Regions from separate parts of the Micromonospora sp. DT233 genome, predicted to be linked through region 1. Evidence: riboswitches for the same ligand, from Rfam matches in the RefSeq annotation. Region 1 holds a riboswitch; the other holds the start of a gene.

What was found. Region 1 has a riboswitch for cyclic di-AMP ahead of ACLQ2V_RS06400 (coiled-coil domain-containing protein). Riboswitches for the same ligand answer to the same signal wherever they lie in the genome.
Region 2: it holds a riboswitch for cyclic di-AMP, as region 1 does, so the genes downstream of both, ACLQ2V_RS25690 (NlpC/P60 family protein) here and ACLQ2V_RS06400 (coiled-coil domain-containing protein) in region 1, are expected to answer to the same signal.

The regions. Positions count from the first base shown of each region.
Region 1 covers NZ_JBNCLB010000002.1:483,265-498,597, forward strand. Annotated here, with positions in the region: gene ileS (isoleucine--tRNA ligase) at 1-1,388, opposite strand, end outside; gene ACLQ2V_RS06335 (YnfA family protein) at 1,773-2,108, opposite strand; gene ACLQ2V_RS06340 (glycosyltransferase family 2 protein) at 2,249-3,781, opposite strand; gene ACLQ2V_RS06345 (ATP-binding protein) at 4,042-4,491, shown strand; gene ACLQ2V_RS06350 (STAS domain-containing protein) at 4,608-4,964, opposite strand; gene trpS (tryptophan--tRNA ligase) at 5,125-6,183, opposite strand; gene ACLQ2V_RS06360 (hypothetical protein) at 6,247-6,420, opposite strand; gene ACLQ2V_RS06365 (DUF2786 domain-containing protein) at 6,804-8,051, shown strand; gene ACLQ2V_RS06370 (hypothetical protein) at 8,077-8,577, opposite strand; gene ACLQ2V_RS06375 (CsbD family protein) at 8,732-8,905, opposite strand; gene ACLQ2V_RS06380 (heavy metal translocating P-type ATPase) at 9,034-11,292, opposite strand; gene ACLQ2V_RS06385 (hypothetical protein) at 11,307-12,272, opposite strand; gene ACLQ2V_RS06390 (heavy-metal-associated domain-containing protein) at 12,366-12,575, opposite strand; gene ACLQ2V_RS06395 (metal-sensitive transcriptional regulator) at 12,726-13,028, shown strand; cyclic di-AMP (ydaO/yuaA leader) riboswitch at 13,338-13,468, shown strand; gene ACLQ2V_RS06400 (coiled-coil domain-containing protein) at 13,473-14,495, shown strand; gene ACLQ2V_RS06405 (carbonic anhydrase) at 14,598-15,333, opposite strand, start outside.
Region 2 covers NZ_JBNCLB010000017.1:129,350-134,299, reverse strand. Annotated here, with positions in the region: gene ACLQ2V_RS25700 (pyridoxamine 5'-phosphate oxidase family protein) at 1-518, opposite strand, end outside; gene dcd (dCTP deaminase) at 618-1,196, shown strand; gene ACLQ2V_RS25690 (NlpC/P60 family protein) at 1,264-2,250, opposite strand; cyclic di-AMP (ydaO/yuaA leader) riboswitch at 2,317-2,456, opposite strand; gene ACLQ2V_RS25685 (N-acetylmuramoyl-L-alanine amidase) at 2,670-4,655, shown strand; gene ACLQ2V_RS25680 (NlpC/P60 family protein) at 4,795-4,950, opposite strand, start outside.

The sequences.
Region 1 (15,333 bases):
CGCCAGATGGGCAGCGGGGTGCCCCAGTAGCGCCGCCGCGACAGCGCCCAGTCGACGTTGTTGTTGAGCCAGTCGCCGTACCGGCCGTGCTTGATGGTGGCCGGGTGCCAGTTGGTGCGCTCGTTCTCGCGCAGCAGCGCGTCGCGCACCACGGTCGTGCGGACGTACCAGGAGGGCTGGGCGTAGTAGATCAGCGCGGTGTGGCAGCGCCAGCAGTGCGGGTAGCTGTGCTCGTACGGGGTGTGCCGGAACAGCAGCCCCCGGGCGGTCAGGTCGTCGATCAGGGGCCGGTCGGCGTCCTTGAAGAACAGGTCGCCGACGAGGGGCAGGTCGGCCTCGAAGCGGCCGTTGGGCCGCACCGGGTTGACCATCGGCAGCCCGTACGCCCGGCAGTTGACCAGGTCGTCCGCGCCGAACGCCGGGGCCTGGTGCACCAGGCCGGAGCCGCTGTCGGTGGTCACGTAGTCGGCCAGGATGACGATGTGCGCGCCGGTGACCTCGACCAGGTCGAAGGGGGCCCGGTAGCCCCACCGCTCCAGCTCCTTGCCCTGGAACGACTCCCCGGTCAGCTCCCAGCCCTCGCCGAGGGCCTGGGCCAGCAGCGGCTCGGCCACCACCAGCTGCTCGGTGCCGTCGGTCGCCACCACGTACGTCACGTCGGGGTGCACGGCAACCGCGACGTTCGACACCAGCGTCCACGGGGTGGTGGTCCAGACCAGCAGCGCCGCCCGACCGGCCAGCGGCCCGGAGGTGAGCGGGAAGCGGACGTAGACCGACGGGTCGACGACCGTCTCGTACCCCTGGGCCAGCTCGTGGTCCGACAGGCCGGTCTCGTCGCGGGGGCACCACGGGGCGACCCGGAAGTCCTCCACCAGCAGGCCCTTGTCGAAGATCTGCTTGAGCGACCACCAGACCGACTCGATGTATTCCGGGTCCATCGTGCGGTAGGCGTCGTCCATGTCGACCCAGTAGCCCATGCGCCGGGTCAGCTCGGCGAAGGCGTCGGTGTGCCGGGTGACCGACTCGCGGCAGCGGGCGTTGAACTCGGCGACGCCGAAGGCCTCGATGTCCTGCTTGCCGGTGAAGCCCAGCTCCTTCTCCACGGCCAGCTCGACGGGGAGGCCGTGGCAGTCCCAGCCGGCCTTGCGGGCGACGTGGAAGCCCTTCATCGTCTTGTAGCGGGGGAAGACGTCCTTGAAGACCCGCGCCTCGATGTGGTGCGCGCCCGGCATCCCGTTGGCGGTCGGCGGGCCCTCGTAGAAGACCCACTCCGGTCGGCCGTCGGACTGCTCCAGGCTGCGGGCGAAGACGCTGTTGGCCTGCCAGAAGTGCAGCACCTCGTGTTCGAGGCCGGGCAGGTCGATCTGGGTCGGTACGCTGCGGTACATCGTTCCTCCGTCGGGCGTTGTGCCAATGCTCCGGCAGAGGGACGAGGCCTTTACGGCCCCGCGGTACCACCCTCCTTGGCCGCAGTCGCGGCCCTCTCGTTCGGTTGCGGTCGGTTCTACTCGGCCTCGCGGCCTTTCCTCCGACGGCTCCGGGGTGATCTTCCCGTCGCGCAACACCCCCGGGCTTCCACCGCCCCCGGGTCGCTCCTGGCTGCGTGCGACCGTACTCGTCCCCATCTACGCCCTGCGCCGGCAATTCTAGCCCACCCGAGGGTGGCCCCGAAGCCGCCGCCAGCACCTCGCCGGCCGAAGGGGCCCAGGCCGGCACAGCCGAGGGGCCCAGGCCGGCACAGCCGAGGGGCCCAGGCCGGCACAGCCGAGGGCTCAGGCGTCGCGGGGGGCGTACATGATCACGGCGACGCCGAGCAGGCAGAGGGCCGCACCCGTCAGGTCCCAGCGGTCGGGGCGGAAGCCGTCGACGAGCACGCCCCAGCCGAGCGACCCGGCCACGAACACCCCGCCGTAGGCGGCCAGGATGCGGCCGAAGTTCGGGTCGGGCTGGAAGGTCGCCACGAAGCCGTACGCGCCCAGGGCCACGACGCCTGCGGCCACCCACCAGAGGCCGCGGTGCTCGCGCCAGCCCTGCCAGACCAGCCAGGCACCGCCGATCTCGGCGAGCGCGGCGAGGGCGAAGAGCGCCAGGGAACGCAGGACGGTCACCCGAGGGACCGTACCCCCGCCGCGACGGCCCGCGCACCGCGACCGACGACGCGCGGGCAACCCGCTGCCGGGTCGGGACCGCACGGCCCCGGCTCCCGACGTCGCCCGGCCGGCGGTCAACGGCCTCGCCGGGCCGGCGGTCAGCGGCCGAGCAGGCGCTTCAGGGCCCGGCGGAGGCGGGCCCGGGCCCTCGGCTTCTTCTTCGCCGCCGGGGGCACCCGGGTCGGCACCGCGCCGTCGGCCGCGCACCGGAAGGTCAGCGGCACCCGGGCGTCCTCGGTCCACCCGCTCTCGGTGAGCCGCGCCTTGATCATCCAAGCGCCCTCGGTCCGCCCCTCGTTCAGGGTGGCGAAGTCGACCGTGGCGGTGGCGTGGTGCACGAGGTGCACCCGGCCCGGCCCGGCGGAGGCGACCGGCTCCTGCTCGGCGTGCTGCTCGACCGGCAGGAAGAACTCCTCCCCGCCCTCCTTGCGGCGCAGGACGATGTCGAGCCGCGCCTTCGACACCCGGTCGGTCACGTCGAGCACGTCCGGGTCGACGTCGTCGACGGGCAGCACGAGCCCGTACCGCCCGTCGGAGACGGCGAGGGTGACCGGCTCGTCGCCCGACTCAAGCTGGGCGGTGATGCGCACGGTGAGGACCGACCCGGTGAGCTGGTGCTCGTCGACCGTGGCCCGGACCCGGACCCCCGCCTCCCACTCGGCGAGCCGGCGCAGGTCGGCCAGCCGGTCCTGCGCGGTCAGAGTCGTGATCGTCCGTTGCAGCGGCGGCAGCCCGGCGGCCACCCCGGGCGCGAAGCGCTCCCGGATGATCTTTCCGCACTCCGACACCACCTCGGCGATCCAGTCCTCCGGGGCGTTCAGCAGTCGCTTCCCCCGCAACCGGCTGACCATCTCGTTGCGCAGCCAGCGCCGGTGCAGCCGGTCGCGCAGCGGGCCCGGCTCCACGTGCGCGTCGACGATGTCGAGCACCTCGCGGAGGTTGGCGTAGTAGCCGGCTGCGTTCAGCGTCTGGGCGGTCAGGTTCCCGGCGTCGCCGCGTCGGATGTGGTGGTAGCAGACGTAGTCGGCCAGCACGCAGGTGCGCTTGGACAGCAGCAGGGCCCGGACCACCATGGAGTGGTCCTCCAGCCGGCGCGGGCCCTCCGGGAACCGGATCTCGTGCTCGTTCAGGAAGGACCGGCGGAAGAGCTTGTGCGCGGTCAGGCTGTCGATCAGCGGCGAGTTGGCCAGGGTCGCGTCGAAGCGGTTCCGGCGGAACAGCTCGCGCGGCACCGAACGGTTGTGTCCGGCCATCTTGCCGACCACGATGTCGGCGTCGTTGGCGGCGGCCACGTCGTAGAGGCGCTCCAGCGCCTCGTCGCCGAACCAGTCGTCGTCGTCGGAGAAGAAGACGTACTCGCCCCGGGCGTGGGCGACGCCGATGTTGCGCGGCCGCGACGGCCAGCCGGAGTTGTCGATGTGCAGCACGCGAATGTGTGGGTGCGCGGCGGCCAGCTCGTCCAGCCGGGCGGGGGTCGTGTCGGTGGAGCCGTCGTCGACGAACACCACCTCGAACTCCTCCACCGGCAGCGACTGACGCAGCAGCGAGGCGATCAGATTCTCCAGGTGGGGGCCCGAGTTGTAGGCCGGCACCACCACACTCACCTTTGGAACTCTCGTGCTGTCGCTCATCGTCATCCTCCCCGTCGGAACGAGACCCGTCGGCGCTCGTCTCGGACAGCCGAAAGCACCTCGGGTCGCCTCCCAACGTGTCGCGGCCATTATGCGAACCACCCCTGCCGAACTCGGACACCGGACAGTGGTGCGGGTGATCCGGTTGGCGGTCGCAGTGGGGGGAATCATCCCATCCGTTGACGGCGGGGCGAGAAAGGGATACGACCGCGCCGCGACGGGGCCGTGTCAGCGGGAACCACGGGGGGTAGAACCAGATCATGGGATCGCTGCGCACGTCGTCGCCACCGCCCCACGCCATCGAGGTCAAGCGCTGGGCGTTGGCCAGCGGCGCCGATCTGCGCGGCCTCCGCGCGTCCCTGCACGAGGCCATCACCGGGCTCGCCCTCGGGGCGGGCGAGGAACTCGACGGCATCCCCGAGCGGATCGCGCTGGTCGCCACGGAGTTGGCCACCAACGCGCTGATGCACGGGCTGCCGCCGACGACCGTGCGGCTGCTCCGCGACGACGACGTGCTCATCCTCGACGTGGCCGACCACGACCTGAGCACCGTGCCCGAGCTGGCCGACACCCGGCCGCTGGACGTGGGGGGCCGGGGCCTGCAACTCGCCCGGGCCTTCTCGCTCGACGTCGGCTGGTACGCCACCGCCGGCACGAAGCACATCTGGGCGTCCTTCCCGCGCGGGGAGAGCCCGCAGGCCGAGAACTGAGCCGCCGAGGCCGCCGAGGGCTGGCCCACGAAGGCCGGGCGGGCCGAGGTCGGGTCGTCGAGAGCCGGGCGGGCCGCGCAGGGCACGCCGCAGCCGTGCCGGGCGATGCGGTGCGGTCAGCGGGCCTGGGAGGTGGCGTCGAGGCCCAGCGTGGCCAGCACGCCGGTGATCTCCAGGACCCGGCGCACGGTGGGCTGCACGTCGGTGACGGTCAGTCGGCAGCCCTGCCGGGCGGCCCGGCCGTGGGCGCGCAACAACGCCAGGATGCCGGACGAGTCGAGGAATCGCACCCCGCTGAAGTCGACCTCCAGCGCGGCTAGTGGCGGGCCCTCCAGGGCGTCGGCCAGGGCCGCCGTCAGCTCGCCGGAGGTGGCCAGGTCGATCTCGCCGGTGACGGCCAACCGGCCCCGGTTCTCGACGACCGCGAGCGGGGTGATCGACAGGTCACTCGGCCTCGGTGGAGGAACGGACATGGGTGTAGCGGGGCTCAACAAAGCACTCCCCAGAATCGACTACCGGCAACGAGCCCTCCCAGTGGGAGGCGGGTGTCGGCTCCCCCCAGGGTAACCGCCGCCCCGCTGCCGCCACGAGGCCGACCCGGCCGGCCTCGTGGCGACTGTCGAGGTTCCGCCCCTACAAGGTGGTGGCTGCGGGTCTGCGGGACCGTTCGGCCTTGCGGCGCAGCTGCGTGTAGACCCCGGTGAGGCCCATCGCCTTGCGTGCCTCGAAGACGGTCTGCTGGACCACGCGCCGGGTGCGTTCCGTGCCCTCGACGATCAGCTCGTCGACCAGGCCCCGGTCGGCCTCGTAGCGGGCGCGCCGCTCGCGCATGGGATCGAGGAACGCGTTCAGCGCGGTCGCCAGCTTCTCCTTCACCTCCACGTCGCCGACCCGGCCCGCCCGGTAGCGGCTCTTGAGGTCGTCGACCTCCGACCGGTCCGGGTTGAACACGTCGTGGTACTCGAAGACCGGGTTGCCCTCGATCGTGCCGGGCACGTCCGCCCGGACCCGGTTCGGGTCGGTGTACATGCCCATGATCTTGCGGCGGACCTCGGTCGGGGAGTCCGAGAGGGCGATGGCGTTGCCGAGGCTCTTGCTCATCTTGGCCCGGCCGTCGGTGCCGACCAGGGTGGGCGTCTCGGCGTGGACCAGCTCCGGGACGGGGAACACCTCGCCGTAGAGGTGGTTGAAGCGCCGGGCGATCTCCCTGGTGACCTCGACGTGGGCGGCGTTGTCCTTGCCGACGGGGACCACGTGGGCCTTGACGCAGAGGATGTCGGCGGCCTGCAGGACCGGGTAGCCGAGCAGGCCGTACGGCATCTCCTCCTTGCCGGCGGCGCGGGCCATGTCCTTGAGGGACGGGACCCGCTCCAGGCGCGGCACGCTGACCAGGTTCTGCAGGAGGGTGTTGAGGTCGCCGACCTCCTGGATCGCCGACTGGAGGTAGAAGGTGGCCGTCTGCGGGTCGATCCCGGCGGCGAGGCAGTCGACGACCATGTCCCGGGCGTTCTGCGTGGCCGCCGCGATGTCGTCGCGGGTGTTCCTGGTGGTGAGCATGTGCAGGTCGGCGATGATGAAGAAGCTCTCGTACCGCCGGTGCAGCTTCACCCGGTTGGCGATGCTGCCGACGTAGTGGCCGAGGTGCAGTCTTCCGGTGGGGCGGTCACCGGTGAGCATCCGCTGAGCGGGCATGACGATGGGGCCTTTCGGGCGTGACGGATCGACGAGGGTCGCGCGGGGCGCGCACCGACGGGGCTACGGTCGCCCCGCCGCTGGGTGGGCCGGGGGCATCGTCGGAAGCCGCCATCGTGAGCCGTCACGGAACCGCAGCCCTCGGGCCCGCAGCAGCGCGAGGACCTGGTCGCGCCGGTCCCCGAGAGCGCCGCGCTGCTCGGGCAGCCGCGGCGGCAGCGCGGGCGGAGGTGCCATAGACCTCACCGTAGCCGCTGTCGATGATCAACTCTGCCCCGCCGGGCGAGAGGCGCGACGACGACGGCCCGGCCCGTGCGACAGCCGGCGGCGCGTACGACCGGGCGCCGGTGGCGCGGGTGGCGGCGCTCACGCCCGGCCCGGGGCGGCCCGACGGTACGGTTTGCGGGGGCGGACCGCCGCCCGACCGGCCCGCCGGTCACCGCCCGACCCTCGGGCACTGCACCCACCGCCCGGAGCTTCGGGCACTGCACCCACCGCCCGACCCTCGGGCACTGCACCCACCGCCCGGAGCTTCGGGCACTGCACCCACCGCCCGGAGCTTCGGGCACTGCACCCACCGCCCGGACATCGGGGACCAGGAACGACGAAGGGACAACCCCGTGCCGGACGCCGACGAGTTGATCGCCGACGCCCTGACGGCGGCGCGCGGAGCCGACGTACGCGCGGCGGAGCGGCAGCTGGACCGGCTCGTGGTCGGCGCGGGCGTCGCGGACGGCCCCGCCGCGGTCGACGCCGCCCTGGTGGCCCGCCTGGTACGCGCCGTGGGCCGGCTCTGGCCGCGCGGTTGGCAACCGGCCGACCTGGTCCGGATCGCGGCCCGCCGGCTCGGCCCGCCGGCCGGGCGGCTGGCGGTCGACCTGGTCGCCGCCCAGCGTCGCGCCCTGCCCGACCCGGTTCCCGAATGGTGGGACGACCAGCTCGCCGGCCTCGACGCGGCGGTGTGGTGGGACGACGACCGGGCGTACCTGACGGCCTGGGCGGCCCGGGAGGGCACCGACCGGATCGCCGCCCTGCGCGACGCGGTCGACGTGCTGGCGCTGGTGGAGGGCCTGCCCCCGATCGCGGTGCTCCGCCCCCCGCCCGGCTCGACCGCCGCCGCGACGGCGACGCCGCGCGGCGGCAGCGGTTCCCGGATGCTCGACCGGGTGCGGGCGCTGCTGGCCAAGGCCGAGTCGACCACGTTCCCGGCCGAGGCGGAGGCGCTGACCGGCAAGGCGCAGGAGCTGATGGCCCGGCACAGCCTCGACGAGGCCCTGGTGGCGGCGACCGCCGAGCGCTCCGACCGGCCCGGCGGGGTGCGGCTGGGCACGGAGCCGCCCTACCCGGGGGCGAAGGCGCTGCTGGTGCAGGAGGTGGCGGCGGCGAACCGGTGCGAGTCGATCTGGTCCGACGACCTCGGCTTCGCCACCGTGCTCGGCTTCCCCGCCGACCTGGCCGCCGTCGAGCTGCTCTACACCTCGCTGCTGGTGCAGGCCACCGCCGCGATGCTGCGGGGCCGCACCGAGCGCCGACCGAAGGGCGGCAGCCGGCGCACCAAGGCGTACGACGAGTCGTTCCTGAACGCGTTCGCCCTGCGCATCGGCGAGCGGCTGCGCTCGGCAACCGAGGAGGCCGGCCGCGACGCGGCCCGGGAGCCCGGGGCGGAGCGGCTGCTGCCGGTGCTGGCGGCCCGCACCGACGCGGTCCGCGAACGGCTGGACGACCTCTTCCCCGGCGTCACCAGCAAGCGGCTCACCATCGCCGACGAGGAGGGCTGGAGCTCCGGCACCTCCGCCGCCGACCGGGCGTCGCTGGCGGCGTCCGGACGCCCACCGAAAGCCGTACGCGGCGGCCGCCCGCCCCGCTGATCGCGCCGCCTCCGGCGAGGGCCGGTCAGACGTGGCAGTTCCGGGTGAGCTTCGGCGGGATGTCGACGAACGTCGAGCTCAGCCACTTCACCGGGTCGCTCGAGCGGGCGCCCGCGTCGAGCTGCTTCGCGGTCTCGGTGAGCAGTTCCTCGATCTCGCCCTCCTCGGCCCGCTTCGCCTGCGCGCGCACCTCGTCGGCGAGGTCGTCGAGGGTCCCCTTGAGCCGGGCCTCGAGCTGCTCGCCGGTCTCCTCCGCGCGGGTGGCCGCCGCCGAGTCGGCGGCCAGCTTCTTGCTCCCGGCCAGGAGCAGCTTGTCGACCGCCCGGCAGACCTTGTCGGTGTTGGCGGCCGTGCCCGCGCTCGGCGACGAGGCCGGTTCGTCGTCGGTCGGCGCGGCCGGGGCGGTCGTGGGCGACACGGCGGCCGGTTCCCCCGCGCCGTCGGAGCCCGACTGGCAGCCGGCGGCGAACGCGGCCAGGCTCACCAGGGCGGTGGCGCGGAGCATGGTCACGGCAAGACGAGACATGTTCTCCCCGTTCGGGTTGTGGGCCGTCCAGCATGCCGCAGCCTGCCACGACCCGGGCCCGCCGGGCCCCCACCACCCCGCACGCGCCGTAGGCGGCCTGGGACGCGAAACGCCGGGCCGGCGAAGGGCCGGCCCGGCGCGCGTACGAGCTGGTTCAGCTCTTGAAAGCGTCCTTGATCTTCTCGCCGGCCTGCTTGAGCTTGGCGGTGGCCTGGTCGTTGCGACCCTCGGCCTCCAGGCGCTCGTTGTCGGTGGCCCGACCCGCGCCTTCCTTGAGCTTGCCGGCGGCGTCCTCGGACGTGTTGGCGATCTTGTCGTCGATACCCATGTGAACCTCCAGCGATTGCGGCTTGTTCAGCTCTTTCGACGACTTGGATGTACCCGGCAGCCCGGCCGTTCAACCATCAGTCACCGAAAGTGACCGCCGTCGCAGCGAGGCCGCCGGGCCGGGGCCGGTCAGGCCGCCGGCCGGAAGCGCCGCAGGCGGAGGCTGTTGGCGACGACGAAGACCGAGGAGAAGGCCATCGCGGCACCGGCGATCATCGGGTTGAGCAGGCCGGCGGCGGCCAGCGGCAGGGCAGCCACGTTGTAGGCGAAGGCCCAGAACAGGTTGCCCCTGATGACGGCCAGGGTGCGGCGGGCGAGCCGGATCGCGTCCACGGCGGCGGTCAGGTCGCCCCGGACCAGGGTCAGGTCGCTGGCCTCGATCGCCACGTCGGTGCCGGTGCCCAGGGCCAGCCCCAGGTCGGCCTGGGCCAGCGCGGCGGCGTCGTTGATCCCGTCGCCGACCATCGCCACGGTCCGCCCCTGCTCCTGGAGCCGCTTGACCACGTCCACCTTCTCGGCGGGCAGCACCTCGGCGGTCACCTCGGTGATGCCGACCTCGCGGGCGACCGCGTGGGCCACGGTGGCGTTGTCGCCGGTGAGCAGCACCGGGCTCAGGCCGAGGGCGCGCAGCCCGGCGACCGCCGCCGCACTGGTCGGCTTGACGACGTCGGCCACCGCCAGGACGCCCCGGGCCCGCCCGTCCCAGCCGGCCAGCACCGCCGTCCGGCCGGCGGCCTCCGCGCCGGTCGCCGCCCGTTCGACGGCCTCCGGTACGTCGAGTCCGCGCTCGACCAGCAGCCGCAGGCGCCCGACGATCACCTCGCGCCCCTCGACGGTGCCGGTGACGCCGAGCCCGTCGACGTTGGCGAAGCCGGTGACCGGGGCGAGCGGCCCCGCCTCGGCGGCCCCGGCGGCGACGGCGCGGGCGATCGGGTGCTCGCTGGCCGCCTCCAGCGCCCCGGCCAGCCGCAGCAGCTCGGCGGCGTCGGTGCCGTCGGCGGGGAGCACGTCGACCAGGGTCATCCGCCCGGTGGTGACGGTGCCGGTCTTGTCCAGCAGCACGGTGTCGACCCGCCGGGTGGACTCCAGCACCTCCGGGCCCTTGATCAGGATGCCGAGCTGCGCGCCGCGCCCGGTGCCGACCAGCAGCGCGGTCGGCGTGGCCAGGCCGAGGGCGCACGGGCAGGCGATGATCAGCACCGCCACGGCGGCGGTGAACGCGGCGGTCGCGCCGGCTCCGGAGCCGAGCCACCAGCCGAGCGTGCCGACGGCCAGCGCGATCACGATGGGCACGAAGACCCCGGAGATCCGGTCGGCCAGCCGCTGCACGGCCGCCTTGCCGGTCTGGGCCTGCTCGACCAGCTTCGCCATCTGGGCGAGCTGGGTGTCGCCGCCGATGCGGGTGGCGGTGACCACCAGCCGACCACCGGCGTTCACGGTCGCGCCGACCACGGTGTCGCCGGGGCCGACCTCGACGGGGACCGACTCGCCGGTGAGCATGCTCGCGTCGACGGCGGAGGTGCCCTCGTCGACCACCCCGTCGGTGGCGATCTTCTCGCCGGGGCGGACCACGAACCGGTCCCCCACCGCGAGCTGGTCGACGGGGATCCGGGTCTCCGTCGCGCCGCGCAGCACCGCGACGTCCTTGGCCCCCAGCTCCAGCAGGGCCCGCAGGGCGGACCCGGCGGTCCGCTTGGCGCGGGCCTCGAAGTACCGGCCGGCGAGGATGAACACGGTCACCCCGGCCGCCGCCTCCAGGTAGATGTTCCCGGCGCCGTCGGTGCGGGTGATGTCCAGGCGGAACGGGTGGGTCATGCCGGGCATCCCGGCGTCGCCGAGGAAGAGCGCCCAGAGCGACCAGCCGAACGCCACCAGGGTGCCCAGCGAGACCAGCGTGTCCATGGTGGCCGCGCCGTGCCGCAGGTTGATCAGCGCGGCCCGGTGGAACGGCAGGCCGCCGTAGACCACCACGGGGGCGGCCAGGGTCAGCGACAGCCACTGCCAGTACTCGAACTGCCAGGCCGGGACCATGGCGAGCGCGATCACGGGCACGGCCAGCACGACCGACACCCACAGCCGGGTACGCAGCCCGCGCAGCTCGTCCACCGCGACGGCGGCGGCCGGTTCCGCGCCGGCCGGGGCGGGCGGGGGCGGCACGACGGCGGTGTAGCCGGTCTTCTCGACCGTGGCGATCAGCTCGTCGGTGCTGACCTCGTCGGCGTACGAGACGGTGGCCTTCTCGGTGGCGTAGTTGACCGTGGCGGTCACGCCGTCCATCCGGTTGAGCTTCTTCTCGATCCGGGCGGCGCAGGACGCGCAGGTCATCCCGCCGATGGTCAGCTCGATCCGGTTCGGTGCGACCTGCAACGGTCGTGTGGGCGAGGTCATCGCCGCCCTCCTGGTCAGTCGTGCTCGTGCCCGGTGCCGCCGTGTCCGGCGGTCGGGGTGGCGGCGGCGGCCGACGCCGGGGTGCCGACGACGACGGTGAACTCGGCGGTGTGCACCGCCCCGCCGTGCCGGAAGTCGAGATAGAGCCGGTAGGCGCCGGCCGAGGGGAAATCGGCGGAGAAGGTCACCGCCGGCCCGGCCGGGGTCCGCCCGTCGCCGGGTGCCCCCTCCGGGTGCACGTGCAGGTACGCCAGGTCACCCTGGCGCAGCGCGACCAGGTGCCCGTACGCGCCGAGGTAGGGCTCCAGGTCGTCCACGGGCGCGCCGCCCCGGCTGACGCTCAGGGTCAGCTCGGTGGCCCGGCCCGGTTGCGGCGCTCCGGCCAGGGTGACGGTGTAGCCGTCGACCGTGCTGCTGGTCGCCGGGGCGGGCAGCGGCCGGGCCGGCACCGGGCCGGGCACGGTGACGTCGACGCCGAGGGTCAGCGCCGGGCCGCCGGTGGGGGTGAAGTCGGCGAACGCCCGCCAGACGCCGGGGCCGGCGAGCGGGGAGGCCACCCGCCAGGTGCCGTCGAGGGTCAGCTCCGGGTGGACGTGCCGGAACCCGGAGAGGTCCCGCCGGGCGACGATCAGGTGCATCCGCCGGTCGTGGGCGACGTCGTAGCGGGTGACCGCCGCGCCGTCCGGGCCGGTGATCTTGAAGGCGAACTCGCCGGCCGGTGCGGTCAGCGGGGCGAGGGTGTAGCCCTGGTCGGCCACGAGGAGGCCGCCGGGCAGGCGGGTGCCGGCCGGTGCCGCGCCCTCGTCGGGGTGGCCCTCGGCGTGGGCGGGGTCACCGGCGGCGTGGGCGGGGTCACCGGCGGCGTGGCCGCTCTCGGCGGCCGGGGTGACGGGGCCGGTCAGGTGGCCGGCCCCGTACGCCGCGCCGAACATCGCCGCGAGGCCGAGGGCGAAGCCGCTCAGCTTCGTCGCCGTGTTCATCGTGGCACCTCGTTCCCTGCGTCCGGCGGCGTCACGCGCCGCGTTCCTTGGCTCGGGCGGCGTCACGCGCCGCGTTCCTTGCGTCGGGCGGCGTCACGCGCCGACGAGCTCGTAGCCGGCCTCGTCGACGGCGGCGCGCACGGTGTCGGCGTCCAGCGGGGCGTCGCTGGTGACGGTGACCCGGCCGGCGGCCAGGTCCACCTGGACGTCGCTGACGCCCTGGATCGCGCCCACCTCGGCACTGACCGAGCTGGCACAGTGCCCGCAGGTCATGCCCTGCACCTGGTACGTCGTGGTGACCATCGAAATCTCCTCTCCGCCGCGCCCAACGTTACCCCCGGGGGGTAGACGTGGCGCGGACCACCGGCATTCCTCACCAACCCATACCCCGTTGGGGTATTGGCGGCACGGACGACCGTAACATACCCCCGAGGGGTACGCTATCCTCGGCCCATGACCGGACCGACGCCCGCCCCCGTCCGGGGGTACACCGCCAGCAAGGATCAGCTGCTCGCGCGGCTCCGCCGCGTGGAGGGCCAGGTCCGTGGCATCGAGAAGATGGTCGACGAGGACCGCTACTGCATCGACGTGCTCACCCAGATCTCCGCGATCCAGGCCGCCCTGGACAAGGTCGCCCTGGGCCTGCTCGACGGCCACGCCCGGCACTGCATGCGCGAGGGTGCCGCCGAGGGCCGCGCCGACGAGGTGGCCACCGAGATGATGGCCGCCGTCGGCCGCCTGATGAAGCGCGGCTGACCCCCACCCGCCTCGTGGATCATGGACTCGTGGTGCCGGGAATGTGAAGATCTGCGCCTTTCGCCAGGCACCACGACTCCAAGATCGACGAAGGACGTCGTCGCGGCGGGCGAAGGTTCGACGTGCACGGATGGGGAGCAACGGCACTGCGGAGCGTGACCGGGCGCGGGGCGCGCGTGAGAGCAACGTCACTGGCCACCGAGGGTGAACACGAAATGACGCTTTTAGTCGGCATCCGGACGTAGATCCCCAGCGGCGATCTCGGGTAACCTCGCTGCCGGTCACCGCCGAAGGCGCGCAGCGGCGCCTGCGGTGCCGCCGCCCAATCGTCGCGAGACGAACCGGGGAACCAGGTAACTGGGGTGAATCCGCACCAGCGGTAGGGGCCACTTCCGCCCCGAACCCGTCAGCTAACCCGGTCGGCGGTCGACGGAAGGGAACACTGTGACGGCACCCCTACGCCGCTGGTTGACGCCCGTGGTGGCCGTGTTCGCGGCGTTCGCGGTCCTCGCCGGGCCGGCAGCCCCGGCGCTGGGCGCGCCCTCGGCACCCAAACCCTCCGGGCACGAGGAGGACGACGAGCCCAAGCTGATCACGGACGTCATCGAGGCGGCCAACCGCGACTACACCCAGGCCAAGTCGAAGCTCGCCAAGTCCAAGAAGCGCCAGACCCAGCTCGCCAAGGAGGTGGAGCGGGCCGAGAAGGAGTTGGACTCGCTCGCCCCGCAGGTCAGCGAGATGGCCGCCCAGGCGTACCGGACCGGGCGGATCGGCGCGATGAGGATGCTGCTGGACAGCGGCACCCCGGACTCGTTCGTCGAGCGCGCCACCGCCCTGGATCAGCTCAACATGATCAATGCTCGGAAGCTCGGTGAGGTCAACCGGGCCAAGAAGGACGCGGAGCTGGCCAAGCTCGCGCTCGACGCCGAGATCCGCGAGCAGCAGAAGCAGACCGCGGTCATGGCGAAGAAGAAGCAGGACGCCGAGGAGTCCCTTGCGCTGGTCGGCGGCGAGGGGTTCACCGGCGGGCTGGTCAACGCCACCTCACCGACCGCCCGGATGGCACCGGGCCGCGACTCGGACGGCGGCTGGCGCCCCGAGTCGTGCAGCGAGAACGACCCGACCACCTCCGGCTGCATCACCCCGCGCACGCTGCACGCGTACAAGGAGACCAGGCGGGCCAACTTCAAGCGGTTCGTCGGCTGCTACCGGCCGGGCGGGCCGTGGGAGCATCCCAAGGGCCGGGCCTGCGACTGGTCGTTGCAGAACAGCGGCTTCTCCCGCTGGCACAACAACGACACCCGGATGTACGGCAACAACCTGGCGGCCTTCCTCATCCGCAACGCCGACAGGCTCGGCATCTACTACGTCATCTGGAACAGGCAGATCTGGTTCCCGGCGACCGGTTGGAAGTCCTACAGCGGGCCCTCCGACCACACCGACCACGTGCACATGTCGCTGCTCTGACCGAGCGCACCACGCCAGCGAGGGCCGTCCCGCCGAAGCGGAACGGCCCTCGCCGCGTCGTCGGACCCGACCGAATTCCCGTCGCGGGCTCGGCCGGGTGGCTCAGGCGGCGGCCACGGCCGAAGCTGCCGGGGCCGGGGCGCCGGCCGCCGCCATCGCGTCCGGGCCCGCCGGGCCCGCCGAGGCGTTGCCGACGGTGGGGACGATGCCGGCGGGCACCGCAGCCACCGTCCGCACCCCGCCCGCGCTGAGCCGGTACGACATCCCGACCACCGTGCACCGCCCGTTGGCGACCTCGGCGGCCAGCACGGAGGAGCGGGCCAGCATCGCCTCGACGGTCTGCCCGATGTGGATGTCCACGATGTCGTTGATGTCCTCGACCCCGCGCTCGGCGGCCCGTTGCAGGCTGGGCACCACGGCGTCCACCACGGCCCGCAGGTGGCCGACGGGTGGCTCACCGGTGCTGGCCGCCGCCCTGGCGGCCTGCACCGCGCCGCAGGAATCGTGGCCGAGCACCACGACCAGGGGGGTGCCCAGCACGGTCACCGCGTACTCGACGCTGCCGAGCACCTCGGGGCCGACCGTGTGCCCGGCGGTGCGGACCACGAAGAGGTCGCCCAGCCCTCGGTCGAAGATGATCTCGGCGGCCAACCGGGAGTCGGAGCAGCCGACGATCACCGCGAACGGGTGCTGACCGTCGGCGACGGCGGCGCGGCGGTCGGCGTCCTGGTTCGGGTGGTGCGGCACGCCGGTGACGAAGCGGTGGTTGCCGTCGTACAGCTCGGCGAGCGCCCGCCCGGGGTCGCACGCGGCCCGGCGGTCGCCGGGGGGTGCGGCC
Region 2 (4,950 bases), on a different contig from region 1:
CGCCGGGCCGGCAGCGGCTCCGGCACCTCCGCCCGCAGCTCGTTGGCCCGGGGGTCGAGCCAGACCTGCACGGCCGGCCGCCCCGGGCCCTCGCCGGGGTAGACGAGGGGAGCCTCGCCGCGCCGGGCCAGCATCGCCACGTCGACGGTGAACTCGAAGAGCCGCCAGTCCACCCGGGGGGCGGCCCGCCCGAGCTCGGCCAGCCGGGCCACCCGGGCCGGGTCGGTCACCGGCCGGGCGTGGCCCGCCACGTACGCCTCGTCGTCGCTCTCCTCCGGCGGGAAGGAGTGCAGGGCGTAGCGGCCGTCGCGTTCGAGGTCGCGCCGCTTCGGCGAGTCGACGACGAAGCAGAAGAGACCGTCGTCGGTGATCACCGGGGAGACCGGGTGCACCCGGGGCCCGCCGTCGGCGCGGACGGTGGCCAGGTAGCCGAAGCCCGGCCCGTACTGCTGCATGAGGAAGCGGATCCCGTCGGCGAGTCGTGGCTCGTCAGCGGCGAATTCGGACCAGGAAGCCATGAGCACATCCTATCGAACACATGTACGACAAGCGAGCGCGACGCGCCGATCGCCGGGCCGACGACCAGGGCCGGCGCGCGGGCTCGCTAAGGTGTGGCGATGCTGCTCTCCGACCGGGACCTCGTCAGCGAACTGAAGGCTGGCACGCTCGCGCTGGAGCCGTTCGAGCCGAGCCTGGTGCAGCCGTCGAGCATCGACGTACGCCTGGACAAGCTCTTCCGGGTCTTCAACAACCACCTGTACACGCACATCGACCCGTCGCTGCAGCAGGACGACCTGACCTCGATGATCGAGGTGCCCGACGGCGAGCCGTTCGTGCTGCACCCCGGCGAGTTCGTGCTCGCCTCCACCCTTGAGGTGATCTCGCTCGGCGATCAGCTCGCGGGCCGGCTCGAGGGCAAGTCGAGTCTGGGGCGGCTCGGGCTGCTCACCCACTCCACCGCCGGGTTCATCGACCCGGGCTTCTCCGGGCACGTCACGCTGGAGCTCTCCAACGTGGCGAACCTGCCGATCACGCTCTGGCCGGGCATGAAGATCGGCCAGCTCTGCATCTTCCGGCTCTCCTCGCCGGCGGAGCACCCGTACGGGTCGGCGGTCTACGGCTCGCGTTACCAGGGGCAGCGCGGCCCGACCCAGAGCCGGTCCTGGCAGAACTGGCGCACCTGGCCCACCCGCTGAGGCCCCCGAAAACAGAGCAACCGCGCGAAGGGGCCCCGGCCCGAAGGCAGAGGCCCCTTCCCACAGCTCAGTTCGGGCGGCCGTAGCTGTGCACCTGGCCGTCGTCGGCGCGCTTCATCTTGATCGGCTCGCCGGCCCGGGAGGCGTGCACCACCCAGCCGTCGCCGACGTACATGCCGACGTGGTGCAGGTCGGCATAGTAGAAGACCAGGTCGCCGGGGCGCAGGTCGGCGCGGCTGACCCGGGCGGTCACCGACCGCTGCTGGGCGGCGTTGTGCGGCAGCGAGACGCCGGCCTTGGCCCAGGCGGCCAGCATCAGCCCCGAGCAGTCGTACGAGTTCGGGCCCTCCGCGCCCCAGACGTACGGCTTGCCGATCTGGGCGCAGGCGAACTTGACCGCGACGCCCGCGGCGCCGCCGGGGTAGGTCGACGGGCAGGGGGCGGGGCGCAGCGGGCCGCCGCCACCGTTGCCGTACACCTTGAGCCGCAGCTTCTGCAGCCGGTCGATCTCGCCGTTGATCTGCTTGCGCTTGGCGGCGAGCTGCGCCTCGGTGCGGGTGAGCTGGGTGACCATCTCGTCGAGCGGTCGCTTCTTGGCGGTCAGCTCGTCGCGGAGCTCGATGACCGCCCGCACGTCGCGCTGCTGGCGCTCGGCGAACTGGTCGAGGATCTCCAGTTGCCCGAGCAGCCGGCTGGGCGAGCCGCCGCCGAGCAGCGCGTTCACCGTCGAGAGGTTCTCACCCTTGTACGCCTCGACGGCGAAGCCGCTGACCTTCTCCATCGCCTCGTCGACCCGGCGTTGCAGCGGCCCGATCTGCTTGCCGAGCGCGTCGGCCTTGCGGCGCTTGGCGGCGAGGTCCTGGCGGGTGGCGTTGTGCCGCTCGATGAGCGGTTCGAGTTTGTTCCAGTCCTGGTCGATCTGCCGTTCGATCTCGGCGATCGAGGGGTCGGCGTGGGCCACGGTCGGGGTGCCGGTCAGTGCGACGGCGGCACCGGCGAGGGCGGCGAGGATGGTGGTGAAGCGGGACCAGCGTGGACGCGGCACGGCCGGCATCCCGTCGGCCGGAGCCGAACGGCGTGCCGGGTGCCGCGGGGCATGGAGTGCCACCGGGCTTCGTTCTCCTTCTTCCCTACCGCCTACCGGGTTAGCTGACGGGTTCGGGCGGAAGGGAGAGCGCCCTACCGCAGCGGTGCTGCGGATTCACCCCGGTGGAACCTGGGTCCCCGGCTCGCCCGGAGGCGACTCGGCGGTGTCGGGCCGTCACCGCCCGGCTGGGCGGTGCAGCTACCGGCCGACGATTGATCAGGATAGAGACGACCGTTATGGATCCGCAACCCGCCGGGCCGTGCGACCAGCCACCTGACCCGACGGTGCAAGTTTCCTTCACATAAAAGCACCAGCCGGAAGGCTATTGACGGCGGGCGTGCGGCGGCGGGAAGGTGACCTCAACCGAAGACCCCTCAGGAGATTCGATGCAACGTCCCGTCATGCCGGCGAGCAGGCGAATCCTGCTCGCCGCCGCCGTGGCCGCCACCACGGCCCTCGTGCCCCTGGGCACCGCCGCCGCCCCGGCCGCGGCCGACCAGGCCCTCACCCGACAGCAGCAGTACGCGGCCGCCGCCGCCGAGTTCGGCGTGCCGGAGAGCGTCCTGCTGGGCGTCTCCTTCCTCCAGTCCCGCTGGGACACCAACGCCGGCACCCCGAGCACCGGCGCGGGATACGGGCCGATGCACCTCACCGACGCCGCGTACGTGACCGCCCTGCCGGGCGGCACCCACCACGACGCCGGCACCGAGGACCCGCGCGGGGACAGCGCCCGCCGCACCCTCGCCCCCGCCCCGCCGCAGGCCGACCCGGCCCCGAGCACGCAGTCGTTGCAGACCCTCGACACCGCGGCCACCCTCACCGGGGCCGACGAGGCGGCGCTGCGCAGCGACACGTCGACGAACATCCGTGGCGGCGCGGCGCTGCTCGCGTCGTACCAGCGGCAGATCGGTGCGCCGGTCGGCGCCGGCACCGACCCCGCGGCCTGGTACGGCGCGGTGGCCCGCTACTCGGGCGCGGAGCGCACCGACGCGGCGGCGGCCTTCGCCGACGAGGTCTTCGGCACCATCGCTCAGGGCGAGAGCCGGGTGACCGACGACGGGCAGCGGGTGACCCTCGCCGGCCGCGCGGTGCGCCCGCAGAAGTCCTGGCTGGACCTGCTCGGCCTGCTGGCGCCGCCGCGCGCCGACGGCGTGGAGTGCCCATCGGCGATCTCCTGCGAGTGGATCCCCGCGCCCTACCAGGACCTGGGCGGTGGCGACTACGGCAACCACGACCTCGCCAACCGGTCGAAGCAGCAGAAGGTCGAATACATCCTGATCCACGACACCGAGGGCAGCTACGCGGGCACGGTCAACATGGTGCAGGACCCGACCTACGTGAGCTGGCACTACACCCTGCGCTCGTCCGACGGCCACATCGCCCAGCACGTCAAGACCAAGGACGTGGCCTGGCACGCCGGCAACTGGTACGTCAACTCCAAGTCGATCGGGCTGGAGCACGAGGGCTTCGCCGCCCAGGGCACCTGGTACACGGAGGCGATGTACCGCACCTCGTCGAAGCTGGTCCGGTACCTGGCGCTGCGCCACGGCGTCCCGCTGGACCGGGCGCACATCATCGGCCACGACAACGTGCCCGGCATCCTCCCCGCGAACGTGGGCGGCATGCACTGGGACCCGGGCCCGTACTGGGACTGGTCGCACTACTTCGACCTGCTGCGCGCCCCGGAGCTGAACACCGGGACCCCGCTGACCGGCATGGTCCGCATCGACCCGGACTTCACCACCAACCGGCCGGCGTTCACCGGCTGCGACACGGCGGGCGTGCCCTGCCCGTCGCGCGGTTCCTCGTCGGTGGTGCTGCGCTCCGCGCCCAGCGCCGACGCGCCGCTGGTCAACGACATCGCGCTGCGCCCCGACGGCTCGCCGGCCACGATGCACATCTCCGACCACGGCGCCCGCGCCTCCACCGGGCAGACGTACGCCCTGGCCGGCCGCTCCGGTGACTGGACGGCGATCTGGTACCTCGGGCAGAAGGCGTGGTTCCACAACCCGGCGTCCGCGCCGACCGCCAAGTGGACGCTCGGCCTGGTCGCCACCCCGAAGGCCGGCAAGACCACGATCCCGGTGTACGGGCGGGCGTACCCGGAGGAGGCGGCGTACCCGGAGGGCGTGCCGTACCAGCCGATCACGCCGCTGCAGTACACCCTCTCCGCCGGCCAGCGGTACTCCGTCGGGGCCGTGCTGCCCGGCGAGTACTACCGGGCCGTCTCGTTCGACGGCTCCGCACCGGCCGACCGGACGGTGATCAAGGGCGACAAGAAGTACGTGCAGATCCAGTTCGGTCACCGGATCATGTACGTCGACCGCGCCGACGTGGACCTGGTGGCGTCGCCGCTGGGCGCCCCCCGCTGACGGCGGTCGTCACCTGAGCACGAGAAGGCCCCCGGTCGAGGTGACCGGGGGCCTTCTCGTGTCCGCTGCGCCGGGTGGCCTTCGCGGGGGCCAGGGCGGTGCGCGGCTGGGCGCGGCCTTCGCGGGGCCGCGCCGTGGGTCAGCCGGGTCGGCGGAAGCCGGCGACCGGCATGTGGTTGATGCTCGCCACCTGCACCGGCTTACCGGCGCGGGGCGCGTGCACCATCATGTCCTTGCCGAGGTAGAGGCCGACGTGGTGCAGGTCGCTGAAGAAGAACACCAGGTCACCCGGTCG